DNA from 3 places in the Erwinia sp. E602 genome. Region 3 is predicted to be linked to each of the others. Evidence: riboswitches for the same ligand, from Rfam matches in the RefSeq annotation. Region 3 holds a riboswitch; each other region holds the start of a gene.
The links. Region 3 has a riboswitch for thiamine pyrophosphate ahead of GKQ23_RS00630 (FAD-dependent oxidoreductase). Riboswitches for the same ligand answer to the same signal wherever they lie in the genome.
Positions count from the first base shown of each region.

Region 1 (6,346 bases), on a different replicon from region 3:
TGCCGCTCACCGAGAAGCCAACGGTTTTTCCCTTCAGCCCGGCGGGGGTGGTGATGCTTTTATCCAGCGTCATCACCGTGTTCAGCGGCGTGTTGACCAGCGTACCGACGCGCACCAGCGGCAGGTTCCGATCGGCAAAGTAGTGCAGCTGCGGCTGATAGGTGATCGCCAGGTCGGCTTTCTTTGCCGCCACCAGACGCGGCGGCAGCGACGGATCGGACGGTGGCACGATCGTAACGTCCAGCCCTTCGGCCTTAAAGGCACCGATCTGTTCGGCCACCAGGATCGGCGCGTGGTCCGGATTCACGTACCAGTCGAGCATCAGCGTGACCTTTTCGGCGGCCAGCGCCGGGGTGGTGCAGAGGGCGCTTAACAGCAGCGCGCAGGCGTTCTTTTTCAGCATGGTAAACCCTTATTATCGTTGTTAATCAGCGGCTGTCCGGTGCCCAGCGGATCAGCCGCCGCAGCAGCGCATCCACCGCTATCCAGAGTGAAACGGTCATTAAAATCAGGATAAACAGCGCGGCAAAGCACTGCTCCGGCTGCATACGGGCGTTGGCGTTGATCATCACGTAGCCCAGCCCCTCGGCGGAGCCGACCCATTCGCCGATAATCGCGCCGATCGGGGCCACGGCGGCGGCCATGCGCAGGCCGGTGCCGAAGGCGGGCAGCGCCGCCATCAGCCGCACGTGGCGCAGCTGAGCCCGGGGCGACGCGCCCAGCGTGCGTGCCAGATCCAGCCAGCCGCTGTCCACCCGCCGCAGGCCGTCGAAGAACGCCGACGTGACCGGGAAGAAGATCACCAGCACCGCCATCGCCACCTTGGCGCTCATGCCAAAGCCGAACCACAGCACCAGCAGCGGGGCGAGGGCAAACACCGGGATCGCCTGGCTGGTCAGCACCAGCGGCATCAGCCAGCGCTGCAGGCGCGGTGAGCCGATCATCGCCAGTGCCAGCAGCGCGCCGAACAGCACGCCGAGGATCAGCCCGGAAAACACCTCCGAGGCGGTAATCAGCGTGTGCCAGGCGAGATAGTCGCGGCCGGTCCACAGCGCCAGCGCCACGGCGGCGGGCGAGGGCAGCAGAAAGGCCGGGATCGCGCCAAAGGTAGTGACTCCCCACCACAGCAGCAGCAGCCCGGCAAACACCGTCAGCCCACGCCGCCAGCGGGTAAAACGGCTGTCGCGGTGCATCATTCTGTTTTCACCGGTCACCCAGCGGGTAATGCGTCGTTCACGGGGCATCATTCGGCTTCTCCGGTCAGCCAGCGGGTAGGGCGTCGTTCATGGAGCATCATTCGGCTTCCCCCGACAGCTGGCGCATCAGCTCGCCCTGGCTTCTCAGCAGATCGGCGTTATCCGGTGCGCGCGGCGGCAGCCCGGCGATAGTGTGGCCGTCATCAATGCCGCCTGGATGGCGGTGCAGCACCAGCAGGCGGTGGCTGAGTCGGCAGGCCTCCTGCGGATCGTGGGTGATCAGCAGCACCGTGCGCCCGGCCAGCAGCGTGGCCGCCAGCGTCTGAATGCTGGCGCGGGTAATCGCATCCAGCGCCGAAAACGGCTCATCCATCAGCACCACCGGCCGATCCTCATACAGTGTGCGGGCGATGGCGGCGCGCTGGCGCATGCCGCCGGAGAGCACCGCGGGCAGATCGTCGCCGTGGCCGCCGAGCCCTACCTGTTCCAGCAGCAGCTGCGCCCGCGACATATCCGGCCGCTCGCCGCGCAGGCGCGGGCCGAGAGTGATGTTCTGCAACACGCTGAGCCACGGATACAGCAGGTCCTGCTGGCCCATCCAGGCGATGCGCCCCGCAATCGGCTGGCCGTCGCTGCCGCTCACCGTGCCGCTACTGGCGTTCTCCAGCCCGGCAAGTATCTTCAGCAGGCTGGTCTTACCGGCACCGCTGGCCCCCAGCAGCGCAACAAAGCTGCCGCCGGTGATATCAAAACTCAGCCGCTCAAAGATGGTACGTGCGCCAAACCGCAGGCTGAGGTCGCGAACCTGAATGCCGGGCGGCGGGGTGGTTAACGGCTGTGACATTATCTGCGTTCCGCCTGGCCAACGGCGTTCAGCCCCATCTGCCAGAAGGCCGACTCCAGCCGGGTGGCGGTGGCGAAAATCTCCGTCAGCCGGGCATAGCGGCTTTCGGCACCGCGATCGCGGCCAGCCTGCTCCAGCAGATCGATCGAGGCGCGCACGCTGGCGTGATAGCCGCTGTCGCCGTAGTTGGCGATCCACGAGGCGTAAGGATTGCCCTCCAGCACCGTGGCCGGGCTGCGTAACAGTGTCAGGCCAATCTCGGCGTAACCGGCCACGCAGGGCAGCAGCGCCGCCAGCAGATCCAGCGCGTCGCCTGAGTGGCCGATATCCAGCACGTAGCGGGTGTAGTTGATGGTCTCCATCGCTTCCGGCTCGGCGGCCATCTGCGCTTCGTTCAGCCCCCAGCTCTCGCAGTAGCCGACGTGCAGCGGCAGTTCGCCGACGATGCCGTTCAGCGAAGCGGTGGCGGCACGCATCTCCGGCAGCGTATGGAACTTGCTGACCAGCAGCGCATAGGCGCGGGCGAAGTGGACGAGGAACAGATAGTCCTGGGTCAGATAGCGGCGAAACGCCTCGTGGGGCAGGGTGCCCGCGCCCAGCTGCTGCACAAACGGATGGTTAACGTAGTGCTGCCAGTCGGCGTTGGTTGCGGCGCGCAGGCGGCCAAACAGCCCGTGGCTGAAATCAATAGGAGAAGCGGAATTATAGTACATAGGACCTCCAGTCAGTGTATGGAGATCCGGGCGTAATGGCGCGCTGAACAGGCAGTCTGGTGCTGTGGTGTCGACCCGTCCCTTCGCTGGCATGACCCAGATCAGGTTCAAAGGGTTCGGCATTGCTGCCATCTCAGCCCATCACAGGACACCCCTCGGAGGCGGTTGTTATACGATATTTAAAATGTTAATTCAACGGGGTTGATTCTGTGGGCATCTGCTGAGAAGCGCATCACCCAACAAAGTGGCAATCTTATGCTTCAGCGCGCCGTGTTGATCTTCCCTGTAAGGGGGAGCCGTTTTCCAGTCATAAAACCAGACCGGCATTCTGCGCTTCTGTTCCGGTTCAGACGCATAGCGCGGGAAGAGATGGCAGTGCAGTTCCGGTTCAGAGTTGCCCAGAATTTCATAGTTAATCCGCAACGCCCCTGTTGCCGCTAACATGGCATCTCCCAGTAGAGCCATATCCAGCAGATACTGTTGCCGGGCTGCTGTATCCAGATCGTTGAGAGCCGGCACCACCGGGTCAGGCAACAGCAGGCAGTAACCGGTCAGGAACTGAACATCACCCATCACCGCCCAACCGGACGGCATACGACAGATAACTTTATCGTTAGTGCCATTTCTGGCGGACGCAACGCGCTGTGAAATCAGTGACATTCGAGTCTCCTGTTAAGTAATGGAGCGGAGTAATCTATCCGTTAGCGCCGGGATAAGTGGACTGACCACCCTTTGCAGACGGGGTAGATGAAATCTCTGATATGTCAGCTGAACGTCCCTGAGAGGCACCCCGACTCACATTTCCCACAATGGCGGAGATTTCAGTATGAGTACATCACAAGCGCTGACGTACCAGCGCTTGTGACAGGTGTGTTCTCAGGTGCCGGGGCGCAAAAACTTAAAAGCTTTCCCAGTTTACTTTACTCGCGTCTGCGGCAGGCAAATGGGGTTTTTTTGGAGCCTGAGACGTTCGGCTAAGCGGGGCCTGAGTCCGTGGCACGGCACGGGTAGTATCCTCTTCCAGGGTAAACGTGGAGACCAGTTCGGAAAGGGTTTCCGACTGCTCCTGCAGGGATTTTGATGCCGCGGACGCTTCTTCCACCAGCGAGGCGTTCTGTTGTGTGACTTCATCCATCTGCCCGATGGCCTGATGAACCTGCTCAATGCCTTTACTCTGTTCAGAGGTTGCTGCAGCAATTTCATTAACCAGATCGGCCACCTGCTGAATCGCCGTGCTGACATTTTCTGTATTGCCGCCAACCTGCGTTGCCTGTTCCAGTCCCTGCTCGACCTGTGAAACGGAAACTGAAATCAGGTCCTTGATCTCGCGCGCGGCAGAAGAAGAGCGCTGTGCCAGGTTACGCACCTCAGAAGCCACCACCGCAAACCCTCTGCCGTGCTCACCTGCGCGTGCGGCCTCAACCGCCGCGTTAAGCGCCAGGATATTGGTCTGGAATGAAATTCCTTCAATCAGCCCGGTGATTTCAGAAATTTTTGCTGAGCTGCCGCGAATATCGGACATGGTTTCCAGCATCTGACTGACGGCATTGCCGTTCTGCCGGGAGAGATCGTTCGCATTATTCGCCAGCGTGCTGGCCTGGACCGCACCCTCTGCGTTCTGCCTGACGGTATCGCTTAAGGTGGCCATGCTGGCGGCAGTCTGCTCCAGCGACGCTGCCTGCTGCTCGGTGCGTGAAGACAGATCTTCATTACCTGCGGCGATCTGGGTAGAGCCCGTGCTGACAGACTGTGCCGCATGGTTCACCGACACCAGGGTTGTCGAAACCTTTTTAAGCAGGTTGTTGAACGCCGTGGCGGTTTGCCCGATTTCATCATTTCTCAGCACGGAAGCCACTCGCGTCAGGTCAAGTGTATTACTGACCTCGGTCATGGTGTTTTGCATACTGTTCAGGCTGCGCTTAATGCCAAGGATGATTCGGACAGAAAACAGACCAAGCAGCAGAATGACGGCGAGCGAAACACCGGTCATGATCCAAAACGTTTGCGAGTAGATCCGCTTATTTATGACTCTTAATTCATCACCAATTTTAATATTTAAATCAATCTGCCTGGTAAATGCTGACTCCATTTTTCTGGTGGCTGCACCCACGCCATTCTCCCCTTTGAGCAGGTCCAGAGAAACCGCATCATTGTTATTGCTGGCGGAAGCGGTTAAAAAAGCAGGCAGGGCTGCACGAACGGCATCGATATTCGCGAATGCCTGCTCGGTCATCATCTTATCCTCATCGCTGGAGATGTCGTTCGCCATGTAATAATCGGTAAGCGATTTCAACGTGTCCATCAGGCCGTTGATCCTCTGCTCGGCGGCGGTCTTGTCGGCGTTGTTAGTCGCCGTCTGATGGCGGTACAGCGCAATGCCCAGCTGATTGGTCGCACTGATTGATTTGTTCAGATCTTTGATACTGGGTATCGCATTCGCCTGGACAAATTCAAAGCGCGACTGAAAACCCGAGATCACCGAGAGTGAAACGGCAACCAGTGAGAAAAGGGATAATGCCAGCAGAAAAAATGCCAACAACAAACGTTGTGTGATAGTCATATAAACCCTGATGTAAAGTTAAAAAATACAGTTCTGGGTTATCGGCGTCGTCTGACAAGGCTTTAATTAATTATTTATCCTGTATTTACCGAAGGTGCCTTGATGTTTTTTAAAGATGGGCTAAGCGTGGCGCAGGGGTTAATGCCCTGGCCAGTTTGAAAATTATTTATTTATGAACGCAGCTGTCTGTTTTTTGATCAAAATGAGTCTTTATCCACCACCAGCAACTCAATCTCAAACCGCTCAATCAGCGCCAGAATAGTCTGCGGCGGCGTGCGGTCGGTGACGATCTGATCGATATCCGCCCAGCCGCACGACTGGTGCATCAGCTGCGTATTGAATTTCTCAAACGCGGTGATGCACACCACCTTGCGTGCCTGCTGCGCCATCGCCAGCTTAAGCTGCGCGTCGGCTTCGGTTTCGGTGGTGATGCCGGCGGCCGACAGCGCGCTGACGCCGATAATCGCCCGATCGGCGTGATACTGGCGGATCTGCGCCACGGTGGTGCTGCCGAGGATGGCGTGCGAGTGGGCGTCGAGGCTGCCGCCGAGCACGGTAATGGCGACGTACGGCTTGCCGATCGCCTCGTTCAGCACCTCCGGCGAGTTGGTGATCACCGTCGCGGGCAGGGTCAGCTGGCGGGCGAGGGCGACCGAAGTGGTACCGGCGTCGATAAACAGGATCTCGTTGCTGGCGATGGTCTGTACCGCCCCCTGCGCCAGGCGCTGCTTCGTCTCGTCAAACTGCGGGCGGTTAACAAAGGGCACGCCCACCCGCGTTTCGGCCAGAATCGCCCCACCGCGTATGCGCATAATCTGCGGGTTGTGGCTCAGCCTGACCAGATCGCGCCGCGCGGAATCGGTCGAGATACCGTACTGCTGGCAGATCTCCTCCAGCGTCACCTTGCCCTGGCGCTTTATCCGTTGTTCCAGCTCAATCAGCCGCTCATCCTGGGTCATATCACGTCCGTCAGTTACGCTTAAGGGGCAGGTGCGTTACGCCAACCGCTGACGCACCCGTTGCCATAAAATGG
Region 1 covers NZ_CP046582.1:1,757,781-1,764,126, forward strand. The annotation lists gene GKQ23_RS09425 (ABC transporter substrate-binding protein) at 1-403, opposite strand, end outside; gene GKQ23_RS09430 (ABC transporter permease) at 429-1,196, opposite strand; gene GKQ23_RS09435 (ABC transporter ATP-binding protein) at 1,294-2,040, opposite strand; gene tenA (thiaminase II) at 2,040-2,753, opposite strand; TPP riboswitch at 2,815-2,919, opposite strand; gene GKQ23_RS09445 (HIT family protein) at 2,946-3,413, opposite strand; gene GKQ23_RS09450 (methyl-accepting chemotaxis protein) at 3,652-5,313, opposite strand; gene GKQ23_RS09455 (DeoR/GlpR family DNA-binding transcription regulator) at 5,511-6,272, opposite strand.
Region 1: linked by a shared signal. The riboswitch ahead of tenA (thiaminase II) and the one ahead of GKQ23_RS00630 (FAD-dependent oxidoreductase) in region 3 are both predicted to bind thiamine pyrophosphate.

Region 2 (6,346 bases), on a different replicon from region 3:
TGATACCGCCAATCGCCACGGTGGAGATCCCCTGCAGGCGTTTAACGTGGCGGCTCAGCTCCTCCAGCCCCTGCGGTGCCGACGGCATCTCCTTGGTCCGGGTCGGGAACACGTGCCCCAGCGCAATATAGGAGGGCTGCTCCGCCAGCGCGCGATCCAGCTCGGCGTCGTCGTGGGTGGAAAGCCCCAGGCGCAGGCCGGCGGCATGAATGGCGTCAAGGTTGGCGACGTTCAAATCCTCCTGGCCCAGATGCACGCCATAGGCCTGATGCTTAATCGCCAGCCGCCAGTAGTCGTTGATAAACAGCCGTGCGTTGTAGCGTTTGCCCAGCGCAATGGCGTCGGCAATCTGCTGTTCTACCTCATCCTCCTGACGGTCTTTAATACGCAGCTGGATTGTGCGCACGCCGCACGCCAGCAGGCGGTCGATCCATTCTACGGTTTCCACTACCGGATAGAGCCCAAGCCGGGCTTCGGTGGCGGGGAAGGCACCACGACTCATACATTTTCCTCGGTTTTTAGCGTGTCGGCGCGATGATACAGTTCACCGCCCCGGTTACGGAACTCTTCAGACATCTGCAGCATGCCTATTTCAACTGGCTGTGCTTCGGCTGCCTGGCGGGCAGCGTACTCGCGCACTTCCTGGGTGATCTTCATCGAACAGAACTTAGGCCCGCACATCGAGCAGAAGTGGGCCACCTTGCCGGACTCCTGCGGCAGCGTTTCATCGTGATAGGCGCGCGCAGTATGCGGATCCAGCGCCAGGTTAAACTGATCCTCCCAGCGGAATTCGAAGCGCGCCTTCGACATGGCGTTATCGCGGATCTGCGCGCCCGGATGCCCCTTCGCCAGGTCGGCGGCGTGGGCGGCAATTTTGTAGGTAATCAGGCCCTGCTTAACGTCCTCCTTGTTCGGCAGGCCGAGGTGCTCTTTCGGCGTCACGTAGCACAGCATGGCACAGCCGAACCAGCCGATCATCGCCGCGCCGATACCGGAGGTGAAGTGATCGTAGCCCGGCGCAATATCGGTGGTTAGCGGGCCAAGGGTGTAGAACGGCGCTTCATGGCAGTGTTCCAGCTGTTCGGTCATATTGACCCGAATGCGCTGCATCGGTACATGACCGGGGCCTTCAATCATCACCTGTACGTCATACTCCCAGGCGATTTTGGTCAGCTCGCCCAGGGTGCGCAGCTCGGCAAACTGCGCTTCGTCGTTAGCATCCTGAATTGAGCCGGGGCGCAGGCCGTCACCCAGCGACAGCGCCACGTCATAGGCGGCACAGATTTCGCAAATTTCGCGGAAGTGGCGATAGAGGAAACTCTCCTGGTGATGCGACAGGCACCACTTAGCCATGATCGATCCGCCGCGTGAGACGATGCCGGTCAGGCGCTTCGCGGTCATCGGCACGTAGCGCAGCAGCACGCCGGCGTGGATAGTAAAGTAGTCCACCCCCTGTTCCGCCTGCTCCAGCAGCGTGTCGCGGAAAATTTCCCAGGTGAGGTCCTCAGCAACGCCGTTGACCTTCTCCAGCGCCTGATAGATCGGTACGGTACCGATCGGCACCGGACTATTACGCAGGATCCACTCACGCGTTTCGTGAATATAGCGTCCGGTAGAGAGGTCCATTACCGTATCCGCCCCCCAGCGTGCCGACCACACCAGCTTCTCCACCTCCTCTTCGATCGAGGAGCTGACCGCCGAATTGCCGATATTGGCGTTGACCTTCACCAGGAAGTTGCGGCCGATAATCATCGGCTCAGACTCAGGGTGGTTGATGTTCGACGGGATAATCGCCCGCCCGGCGGCCACCTCCTGGCGCACAAATTCGGCGGTAATGTTCTCCGGCAGGCTGGCACCAAAGCTGTTACCCGGGTGCTGCTGCAACAGCACCTCGCTGCGGATACGCTCGCGGCCCATATTCTCGCGCACGGCGATAAACTCCATCTCCGGGGTGATCACCCCGAGCCGCGCATAGTGCATCTGGGTGACGCAGCGCCCGGCCTGCGCGCGACGTGGGCGCGGCCGCTTTTCAAAGCGCAGATGATCCAGCCCGTCATCCGCCAGCCGCTGCTGGGTGTAGGTGGAGCTCAGTTCGTCGATCTCTTCACTGTCACTGCGCGCGGCAATCCACCCGCTGCGCAGCTTAGGCAGGCCGCGATGCACGTCAATCGCCGCTGCCGGATCGCCATACGGGCCGGCGGTATCGTAGACCGGCACCGGCTCATTCTGCTCCAGCGTGGGATTGTCTTTACTGCCGCCTGTGACGGTCGGGCTGAGCTGGATTTCGCGCATGGGCACGCGGATATCCGGCCGGGAGCCAGTCAGGTAGATGCGTTTGGAATTCGGAAAGGCGGTGCCCTGCAGGGAATCAATAAACTGCTGCGCTTCGGCGCGCTGCTCACGGCGTGATGACTTTTTTTCAACGGTAGACATAGCAAATTCCTGATTAAAGGGAAATATGCTTGCCTGGAGGCGGGAGTAATTTGCACGATATCAACGCGTACGGCCTGATACCGTTACAGCTGTTTTACTCTTGTTCCCTTCGCAGGTATTAACCTGATCAGGTTCCGCGGATCCCGAATTAACGGTCTCAGCCCCGAGGGGCACTCCGACAAGAAGACGCTGGTACATGGCTCAACAGAGCGTACCGGCTTTGGGCAAAATGCGCCTGCTCAAAGCCCCTGAAGCATAAAGGGGCCGATCACAAATCACAAGGCTTTCACCAATCTCTAACGATTTCAGGCAGGGCGGGCGAGGGTCGGTTCGTTGGCAGCGATCTGTTTTTGCACGTGATTTTCCATCGCTAACTGGATGAATTTATCTTCCAGCGAGAAGCGGGATTCCAGCGCTTCGCCGACGCCTGAGAGCGCCTGCTGGAACTCAAGGCAGTTATCATCATCGATCGCCGTTTCCAGATGCGAGTCATAAATCTGCATAATGCGGTCGGTATTCGCCTGCAACGACGGGTAGATCACTGCCGCCTGTGCCAGCTGTTCGCTGCCTTCCAGCTCTTTAATAAAACGCTCGTACAGGGTGAAATGGCCGGTTGACAGATAGTCCACCAGGCTGTGGCAGAAGTTATCCAGCGCGTTTTCATCGAGTGCGGTCAGGGAATCCTTGTTCGGCTTCAGACCGGCCATTTGGTAATAGGTAACCAGTAACTGCTTACGTGAATGCAGGCAGAGGTCGACCAGTTCGCTGCAACCGCCAACGCGTGCGGTAAGGACGTCTAACTGGTTAAGCATGTTCAACTCCGTCGTGTTATTTTGAACATCTGACCTCAATCCGCTTTGATGAGCTGAGGAAAATGAGCATTTTATGGAACGTCAACTAACAAGCGTAGACGCTGGCTGGTGGGTTGTCAGCACCGAAAACAAAATTTGGTTACCAAAAGGCGAATTACCTTACGGCCAGGCCGGAGCACTGGGTCTGGAGGGATCCCGCGGATCCTTGCTGGGCGAATGGCAGGGCGAACCGGTCTGGCTGATCCGCGAAAGCCGCCCCAAGGAGTGCGGATCGCTGCGCCAGCTGCTGGATCAGGAGCCCGGGCTGTTTCAGCTGGTCGGGCGTGGCGTACAGCTGGCCGAATTCTACCGCTCGCATCGCTGGTGCGGCTACTGCGGGCATGAAATGCACCACAGCAGGACCGAATGGGCCTGCCTGTGCCATCACTGCCGCCAGCGGTATTATCCGCAGATAGCGCCGTGCATGATCGTGGCGATCCGCCGCGGTGAGGAGATCCTGCTGGCGCAGCACACCCGCCACCGCAACGGCATTTACACGGTGCTGGCCGGTTTTACCGAGGTGGGTGAAACGCTGGAACAGACGGTGGCAAGGGAGGTTATGGAAGAGAGTGGCCTCCGGGTGAAAAATGTGCGCTATGTCGCCTCGCAGCCGTGGCCGTTCCCGCAGTCGCTGATGATGGCGTTTATGGCCGACTATGACAGCGGTGAGATTCAGATCGACCCGAAGGAGCTGCTGGATGCCGGCTGGTATCGCTATGATGCACTGCCGCTGCTGCCACCGGCGGGCACCATTGCCCGCCGGCTGATTGAAGATACCGTGGCGCTGTGCCGCGCGGGTGTGGAATGACGTGATACACTATTCCTCTGAAAATGAGAGAGCCTGAAGATGAGTGAACTGAAGAACGATCGTTATCTGCGCGCCTTGCTGCGCCAGCCTGTTGATGTGACCCCGGTATGGATGATGCGCCAGGCAGGGCGTTATTTGCCGGAGTACAAAGCCACTCGTGCCGTGGCCGGTGACTTTATGTCACTGTGCAAAAACGCCGAGCTGGCCTGCGAAGTGACGCTGCAACCGCTGCGCCGTTATCCACTGGATGCCGCGATCCTGTTCTCCGACATTCTGACCATCCCGGATGCGATGGGGCTTGGGCTTTACTTCGAAGCGGGGGAAGGTCCGCGCTTCTCTTCACCGATTACCTGCCGCGCCGACGTCGACAAGCTGCCGATCCCCGATCCGGAAGGTGAGCTGGGCTACGTGATGAACGCGGTGCGTACCATCCGTAAAAACCTCAACGGGGAAGTGCCGCTGATCGGTTTTTCCGGCAGCCCGTGGACGCTGGCCACCTATATGGTGGAAGGCGGCAGCAGCAAGGTGTTCACTAAGCTGAAAAAGATGATGTACGCCGAGCCGCACACCCTGCACCTGATGCTGGACAAGCTGGCGGACAGCGTGACGCTTTACCTGAATGCGCAGATCCGTGCCGGCGCACAGTCGGTGATGATCTTCGATACCTGGGGTGGCGTGCTGACCGGGCGCGACTATCTGGAGTTCTCGCTCCATTACATGCATAAAATTATCGACGGCCTGCTGCATGAAAATGAAGGCCGCCGGGTGCCGGTTACCCTGTTCACCAAAGGCGGCGGGCAGTGGCTTGAACAGATGGCTGCCACCGGCTGTGACGCGCTGGGGCTGGACTGGACCACCGATATCGCCGACGCGCGCCGCCGGGTCGGCGATAAAGTCGCGCTGCAGGGCAACATGGATCCGTCGATCCTCTACGCGCCGCCTGCACGCATCGAGCAGGAAGTGGCGGGCATTCTCAACGGCTTTGGCCAGGGTAACGGCCACGTCTTCAACCTGGGGCACGGTATCCATCAGGACGTGCCGCCGGAACATGCCGGCGCGTTTGTTGAGGCGGTACACCGCCTGTCACGCCCTTACCACCAGGAGTAATTATGGATATCACCGCATTACGCACCGAGCAGTTGCAACGGGCAGCAGAAGCGGTGCACCACGATGACTTTGACGTGTTTCCCCCGCGCCTGATTGGCGGCGCGGACGTCGGCTTTGAACAGGGCGGTGAGGTCACCCGTGCCGCCCTGGCGATTCTTGAGTACCCCTCGCTGCGGGTGATTGACTACCAGGTGGCGCGCATTGCCACCACCATGCCCTATATCCCCGGCTACCTCTCCTTTCGCGAAACGCCTGCGCTGCTGGCCGCGTGGCAGCAACTGACGCATTATCCCGATCTGCTGATGGTCGACGGTCACGGGATGGCGCACCCGCGTCGGCTGGGCGTGGCCAGCCACTTTGGCCTGCTGGTGGACGTGCCGACGCTGGGGGTAGCAAAAAAGCGACTGTGCGGTAAATTTGAGCCGCCGGCGGCTGAACCCGGCAGCTGTCAGCCGCTGACCGATAAGGGAGAGTCGATTGGCTGGGTGCTGCGCAGCAAGCTGCGCTGTAACCCGCTGTTTGTCTCCGGCGGGCATCGCATCAGCAACGACACGGCGCTGACCTGGGTACAAAACTGCCTGCGTGGCTACCGTTTACCGGAACCGACCCGCTGGGCAGACGCTATTGCCTCGCGACGCGCCGCTTTTAGCGCCATCGACCGGGGTTAACCGTGCTGCACGGCGGCTTTTCAGGTACACTGCCCGCAGCGCGTTAATACTGAGATCCCGATATGTTACGTAACCCGATTCATCTGCGGCTGGAAAAGCTGGAAAGCTGGCAGCACGTTACTTTTATGGCCTGCCTGTGCGAACGCATGGCACCGAACTACCGTGAGTTCTGTCAGCAGTCCGGCTTTGGCGACGGCCAGCTCTATCGCCGAATTCTCGATCTGCTGTGGGAAACGCTGGTGGTAAAAGACGCTAAAGTGAATTTCGACTCCCAGCTGGAAAAACTGGAAGAGGCGATCCCTTCCGCGGACGACTATGATATGTACGGCGTCTATCCGGCGATTGATGCCTGCGTCGCCCTGAGCGAACTGCTGCACTCGCGTCTGAGCGGTGAAACGCTGGCGCATGCGATTGCCGTTAGCGAGACCTCGATTACCACCGTTGCGATGCTGGAAATGACCCAGGCTGAGCGGGAAATG
Region 2 covers NZ_CP046582.1:4,493,004-4,499,349, reverse strand. The annotation lists gene thiE (thiamine phosphate synthase) at 1-502, opposite strand, end outside; gene thiC (phosphomethylpyrimidine synthase ThiC) at 499-2,433, opposite strand; TPP riboswitch at 2,521-2,621, opposite strand; gene GKQ23_RS22210 (Rsd/AlgQ family anti-sigma factor) at 2,739-3,245, opposite strand; gene nudC (NAD(+) diphosphatase) at 3,319-4,092, shown strand; gene hemE (uroporphyrinogen decarboxylase) at 4,132-5,199, shown strand; gene nfi (deoxyribonuclease V) at 5,202-5,867, shown strand; gene GKQ23_RS22190 (YjaG family protein) at 5,930-6,346, shown strand, end outside.
Region 2: linked by a shared signal. The riboswitch ahead of thiC (phosphomethylpyrimidine synthase ThiC) and the one ahead of GKQ23_RS00630 (FAD-dependent oxidoreductase) in region 3 are both predicted to bind thiamine pyrophosphate.

Region 3 (6,346 bases):
GTTTCAGCGCGGAGGATCGGCGAGAATCAGCGCGCTAAACAATAAGAATTTCCTATGACCGGACGCCTGCAAAATGAATCGCACCTCCACGCTGCCTGCGCAGCTACGCCTTTTCCTTGGCCGCTTCTGGCCACACCCGCTGGCCGTGGCCCGCAAACAGATGCTCCTCGCCAGCCTCGGCGCAGGTATCGGCCTGGCGATCACCAGCCTGTTCAGCCACTGGCTGCTCGGCGAAGTGAACCTGTGGTTTGTCGCCCCCATGGGCGCGTCCGCGGTGCTGCTGTTTGGCGTGCCAAACAGCCCGCTGGCGCAGCCGTGGTCGGTGGTGGGCGGTAACGTGCTCTGCGCGCTGGTTGGCGTGACCGTCGGCCAGTGGATCGCCATGCCGGCACTGGCCTGCGGCGTGGCCGCCGCGCTGGCGATCGTCCTGATGTTTAAGCTGCGTTGCCTGCATCCGCCGGGCGGCGCGGTGGCGCTGACCGCGGTGATCGGCGGGCCGGCGATCCATCAGCTGGGCTACGGTTATGTCCTTACCCCGATCCTGCTCAACTCGCTGTCGCTGGCGCTGCTGGCGATTGTATTTAACAACCTGGCCGGCCGCCGTTATCCGCATCCGCTGGCCGCTGCGGAAGCCAGACCCGCGCCGGTGGTGGTGAACGTCTCCATTACCCGCGCCGATCTGCACGAAGCGCTGCTGGCCGGTGAGCTGCTGGACATCGATGAAGATGACCTGCAGGAGGTGCTGCAGCACGCGGAGCAGATTGCCCGGCGTCGGCAACAGCAGTCTGGCCCGGAACGCCGCGCGGCGTAAGGCGCATGAACGTGCTACTGCGGTCCGCCGCCCGGAACAGCCATCGCGGCTGAGCATATCGATCGGCCGGTAACGTTTCAGGCCGTATCCGCGGCAGCAAAATCTGACATCGTGCTTGACGGCGCGGCAGCAGATAAAATACAAATAGAACCGTCAGGGGAGTCTCGCCAGAGAGACTGAGAGGCTGGTAGCGATTATCGCGGCCCGGCGACCCTTAGAACCTGACCCAGTTGATACTGGCGTAGGAAGACGCGTTGCTTTGCCCCGCAGAGCAACCTGATGCGCTGGTCAACTTCGCCTGCCCGCGCGTACTCTCCCTGCCTTATCACGGGTCCTCTTTTAAACGAGGCCAACGTGAATTCTTCTGTAATTTATCCTGCATCTGTTCCTTTACGGACGCCTGCGCCATGAGCCGCTGGTCGGTTATCGGCGACGGCGTCAGCGGGCTGTGCGTCGCCACCGCGCTGGCCGAACGCGGCCAGTCGGTTGAGGTGATCGTCGATGAGTCCCGGCGTCCGGCGTCGCACTGGGCCGGCGGCATGCTCGCGCCCTGGTGCGAGGGCGAAAGCGCCCCCGATGAGGTGACCGAACTCGGCCAGCGCTCGGCCCCCTGGTGGGCGGCGCGCGTCGACGGCGTGCAGCATCAGGGCACGCTGGTGGTGGCCCCGCCGCGCGACGCGCCGGATCTGAACCGCTTTGCCCGCGTCACCCACGCGCATCAGTGGGTCGATCCCGGCGAACTGGAACCCCATCTTCAGGGGCGGTTTGCCCGCGGTCTGTTCTTCGCCGGTGAGGCTCACCTTAATCCGCGTGACGCCATGAACCAGCTGCGCGACAGGCTGCAGCGGTCCGGCGTGGCGTTTCACAGCGGCGGCCCCACCGGCCGGGTGATCGACTGCCGCGGCATTCACGCCGCCGACGCGTTAGCAGGCCTGCGCGGCGTGCGCGGTGAAATGCTGATCCTGCAGACGCAGGAGCTGCAGCTGTCGCGCCCGGTGCGCCTGCTGCACCCGCGTTTTCCCTGCTATCTGGTCCCACGCGCCAGCGGCCACTTTATGCTCGGTGCCACCATGGTAGAGAGCGATGACGCCAGTCCGATCAGCGCCCGCGCGATGATGGAGCTGCTCAGCGCCGCCTGGGCTATCCACCCGGCGCTGGCCGAGGCGCGGATTATCGAAAGCGGCACCGGCCTGCGCCCGTCATGGCCGGATAACGTTCCCGCCATTCGTCACCTTAACGGCCGCTGGTACGTCAACGGCATGTATCGCCACGGTTTTCTGCTCGCGCCGGTAATGGCGGAGAAACTGATGCAACACCTTACCCAGGACAACCTGTTATGAAAATTCAACTCAACGGACAGCGGATCGACACCGCCGCCACCACGCTGGCCGCGCTGCTGGCGGAGCAGCAGATCGACGCCAGTTGCGTGGCCAGCGCCCTTAACGGCCAGTTTATCCCGCGCGCGCAGTATGCTCAGCAGATCCTGCACGAGGGCTGCGAGCTGGAAGTCCTGTCACCGATGCAGGGGGGCTGAAGCATGTTTTACGACTTTACACCGCGGTCACGTTTCCTGCTCGGCACCGCCGGGTATCCTTCGCCGGCGATACTGACCCAGGCGGTCGCCGCCTCCGGCTGCGAAATTATCACCGTCAGCCTGCGCCGCGAAGGCAGCCAGGGCGGCGCGTTCCGCGAGATCCTGCAGCAGATGAACATGCGCGTGCTGCCCAATACCGCCGGCTGCCATACGGTGAAAGAGGCGGTGACCACCGCGCAGATGGCGCGGGAAGTCTTCGGCACCTCGTGGATCAAGCTGGAGGTGATTGGCAACGCCGATACGCTGCAGCCTGACCCGTTTGCGCTGGTCGAAGCCGCGCGCATCCTCTGCGCCGAAGGCTTTCAGGTGTTTCCCTACACCACTGAGGATCTGATCGTCGGTGAAAAACTGCTGGAAGCCGGCTGCCGGCTGCTGATGCCGTGGGGCGCGCCGATCGGCTCCGGCCAGGGGCTGCGCAATATCGACGGGCTGCGTGCAATGCGCGCCTGGTTCCCGGATACGCCGCTGATTATTGATGCCGGCATCGGTGCGCCGAGCCAGGCCGCGCAGGCGATGGAGCTGGGCTTCGACGGTATTCTGCTGAATACGGCGGTGGCGAAGGCGCAGGATCCGGTGAAGATGGCGGCCGCTTTTGGTGCGGCGATCCGCGCCGGCCAGGACGCGCATCAGGCGGGGCTGGTTGAGCGGCGCGATATGGCCGCCGCCTCGACGCCGGTGTTCGGGCTGGCGCAGTTCAGCTGAGTGGCACTACCGGTTCAGCGCGGCGTGCGGCCATGGCGGCACCGTTCAGGCTGGCATGACGGCTGAACTGCGATGCGCAGAGCCGTGTGCGCGTAACCGCGGCAATGGGTAAGCAGCGCCGCCACAGGGCGGCGATTAATCGGGGATCGGGACATATGAGTCGTTATCAACGGCAGTCGATGCTGCCGGAAGTGGGCGAGGCCGGGCAGCAGAAGCTGGCGCAGGCGCGGGTGCTGGTGGTCGGTGCCGGCGGGCTGGGCAGCACGCTGCTGCCGCTGCTGACCGGGGCCGGGGTGGGTTATCTTCGCCTGTACGACGGCGACGTGGTGGAAGAGCATAATCTGCACCGGCAGACGCTGTTTACGCTGGAGGATATCGGCCAGCCGAAAGCGCTGCGGACGGGTGATGCGCTGCGGGCGCGTAATCCCGACTGTGAGGTTGATGTCCGGCTGCAGGCGCTGAGCGCCAGCGGCGTTGAAGCGGCGCTGCACGGCATCGATCTGGTCGTCGACGCGGCAGATAACTTTGCCATCACCTATCAGCTGTCGGACGCCTGCCAGCCGCGCGGCATTCCGCTGGTCAGCGCGTCGGTTCTCGGCCGCCAGGGATACGTGGGCGGCTTCTGCGGCGGCGCACCCAGCTATCGCGCGCTGTTTCCGCAGCTGCCGAAAGCGGCGGGCAACTGCAACACCGCCGGGGTGATGGGCCCGGCGGTCGCCACCCTCGGCGCGCTGCAGGCGCAGATGGCGCTGAGCGTGTTGCTCGGCCTGCAGCCTTCGCCGCTCGGCTGCCTGCTCAACTGCGATTTTGTGCAGTGGCACTTTCGCCGCTTCCGCTTCGATGGTGCTGAAGAACCGGCTGCGACGGCGGTGCCGTTTATCGACCGCCAGCTGCTGGAGGCAACGGATTGCATCGTTGAGCTGCGCGGTCATGAAGAGGCGCCTCAGAGCATTGCGGCAGAGGAGGAAGTGGTGCGGCTGTTGCCGCCGCAGCTGGCCGCCTGGCAGCCGCCCGGCGATCGACGTATCGTGCTGGTGTGCGCCAGCGGCATCCGCGCCGCGCAGGCCGCGATGCAGCTGGAGCAGCGCGGGTTTACCCGGCTGGCGATTATCGCCGCGAACCGCTGAGCAGAGCGGATCCCGCCACAGAAACCGCATAGTAAGTACTGAGAAGGTGAGCGTGGGTCTTTATAACAGATGGAGAGAGAAAGACGGCCTGCGCTGCCTTTAAGGTTATCGGGTGATCTGGCGTTTTTTCAGGAGAATGAACAGATCAGGGGGGGGGCGCAAAGTGAGGCATCTGCTTCCGCCGCTCAGTGCGTCTCATCGCGACAGGGCAGGTTTCCCCGGGGCAAACCGGGGGAACAACGTGTCAGAACTTGTAGCTCAGGCTGACCGAGACGTTACGCGGTTCGCCGTACACCGCATAGTCGCTGGTGTAGGCGTAATATTCGCGATCGAACAGGTTGTCGACGTTAGCCTGCACGCCCAGCTGCTTCGTCACCTGATAGCGGGCAAACAGGTTCGCCAGCGGGTAGCTGCCCTGGAACACCCGCTGGGTGTCGCCGGAAGGCCCCGTGGCGTCCTGGTAGGTGCGATCCTGCCAGTAAACCCCGCCGCCGACGGTCAGCTGCGACAGCATCGGCAGGTTGTAGCTGCTGAACAGTTTAAAGGTGGTCTGCGGGGCAAAGGCGTTGGGGCGCGCGCCGCTGGCGTCTTTTGCCACGTAACGCGCCGCGCCAAAGGTCATCTGCAGGTTGTCGGTCAGCGCGCCGTTCAGTTCGAACTCCGCGCCCTTGCTCACCACGCCTTTTGCAGCGTAATACGCCTGTTCGCTGGAATCTCCCACCGTCTTATCGCCGTCGGCCTGTGCCAGATTGTCCTGCTCAATGCGGAACACGGAAAGGGTGGCGGTCAGGCGACCGTCCAGCCACGCCGACTTCAGACCAGTTTCATAGTTTTTGCCGGTGGCCGGTGCCAGGTAGTTGCCGCCCACGGTGCGCGAGGTCTGCGGCTGGAAAATTGAGGTGTAGCTGGCGTAAGCCGACCACGACTCGTTGAGGTCGTAAACCAGCCCGCCGTAAGGCGTCAGGTTGCTCTTGCGCATTGCGGCGGTGGTGCCGTTGGCGCTGTACTGCGTGTAGCGCGCGCCGAGGATCAGCGCCAGCGGATCGGCCAGCGAGAAGCGCGCGGCGGTATAAGCTGATTTCTGGCGGATCACATCATCAGAGGTGACCGACCAGTCGCCCCACGCCGGTTCAGCCACGTTGCCATCCCAGCCGTCGCCGAAGGCCGCCACATCCTCCGCATTAGATGCGCTGTAATAGACGTTGCTCTGGCGGCTGTAGCTGACGCCGGTCAGCAGCTGATGCTGGCGGCCCAGCAGCTCAAACGGCCCGCTGGCAAAGCTGTCCACCGAGTCCAGCCTGCGTTTTCCCTTATCCAGGCTGCCGTAGCCGGACATCCCTTCTCCGCTGGTGATATCCGGGAAGCCGGAGCTGTAGAGCAGCCTGCTGTCGAAGGTGGTTTCGCTGTGGGTGCCGTTAACGCGCAGGGCCCAGCCGTTGCTGAAGTCGTGGCTGGCGGAGGCCAGCAGCTTGCGCGACTCAAGGTAGTAGTGGGTCCAGTCGGCGGCGGAGTTAGTGCTGCGATCGTAACGGGTGCGCGAACCGTCGCTGTACCAGGTCGGCAGCCCGCCCCAGGTGGGACTGGCGGTGCTGCTGTCTGAATAGTCATAGCCCAGCGAGAGGGTGGTGCTGTCACCCACGTCGGCGTCGACAACGGCGTAGAGGAACTTTTTGCTCTTGTGGTAGCGATCCAGCCAGCTGTCCTGGTCCTGATAGCCGGTGACCACCCGGCCGCGCACGCTGCCCGCCTCATTCAGTGGGCCGGAGAGATCGGCCACGTAGCGCTGTCTGTTCCAGCTGCCGTAGCTGGCGGATAACGCACCGGTAAAGGTTTTGCTGTCGGCGCGCCTGCGTACCATATTGACCGACGCGCCCGGGTTACCGGCACCTGTCATCAGCCCGGTCGCACCGCGCACCACCTCAATGCGCTCGAAGGTGGCGGTATCGCCGGCGGCATCGCCGAAGTTCCACTCGTCGCTGACCGAGGTGGGAATATCGTCAAAGGTGTAGTTATTGATGTAGAAGCCACGGGAGAAGTAGCTGACGCGCTCGCTGTCGATAATGTACTGCGAAACGCCGGTGGTGTTATTCAGCACGTCGCCGATGGTATCCA
Region 3 covers NZ_CP046581.1:138,126-144,471, reverse strand. The annotation lists gene GKQ23_RS00635 (HPP family protein) at 74-811, shown strand; TPP riboswitch at 957-1,076, shown strand; gene GKQ23_RS00630 (FAD-dependent oxidoreductase) at 1,219-2,151, shown strand; gene thiS (sulfur carrier protein ThiS) at 2,148-2,345, shown strand; gene GKQ23_RS00620 (thiazole synthase) at 2,349-3,107, shown strand; gene GKQ23_RS00615 (HesA/MoeB/ThiF family protein) at 3,263-4,234, shown strand; gene fhuE (ferric-rhodotorulic acid/ferric-coprogen receptor FhuE) at 4,479-6,346, opposite strand, start outside.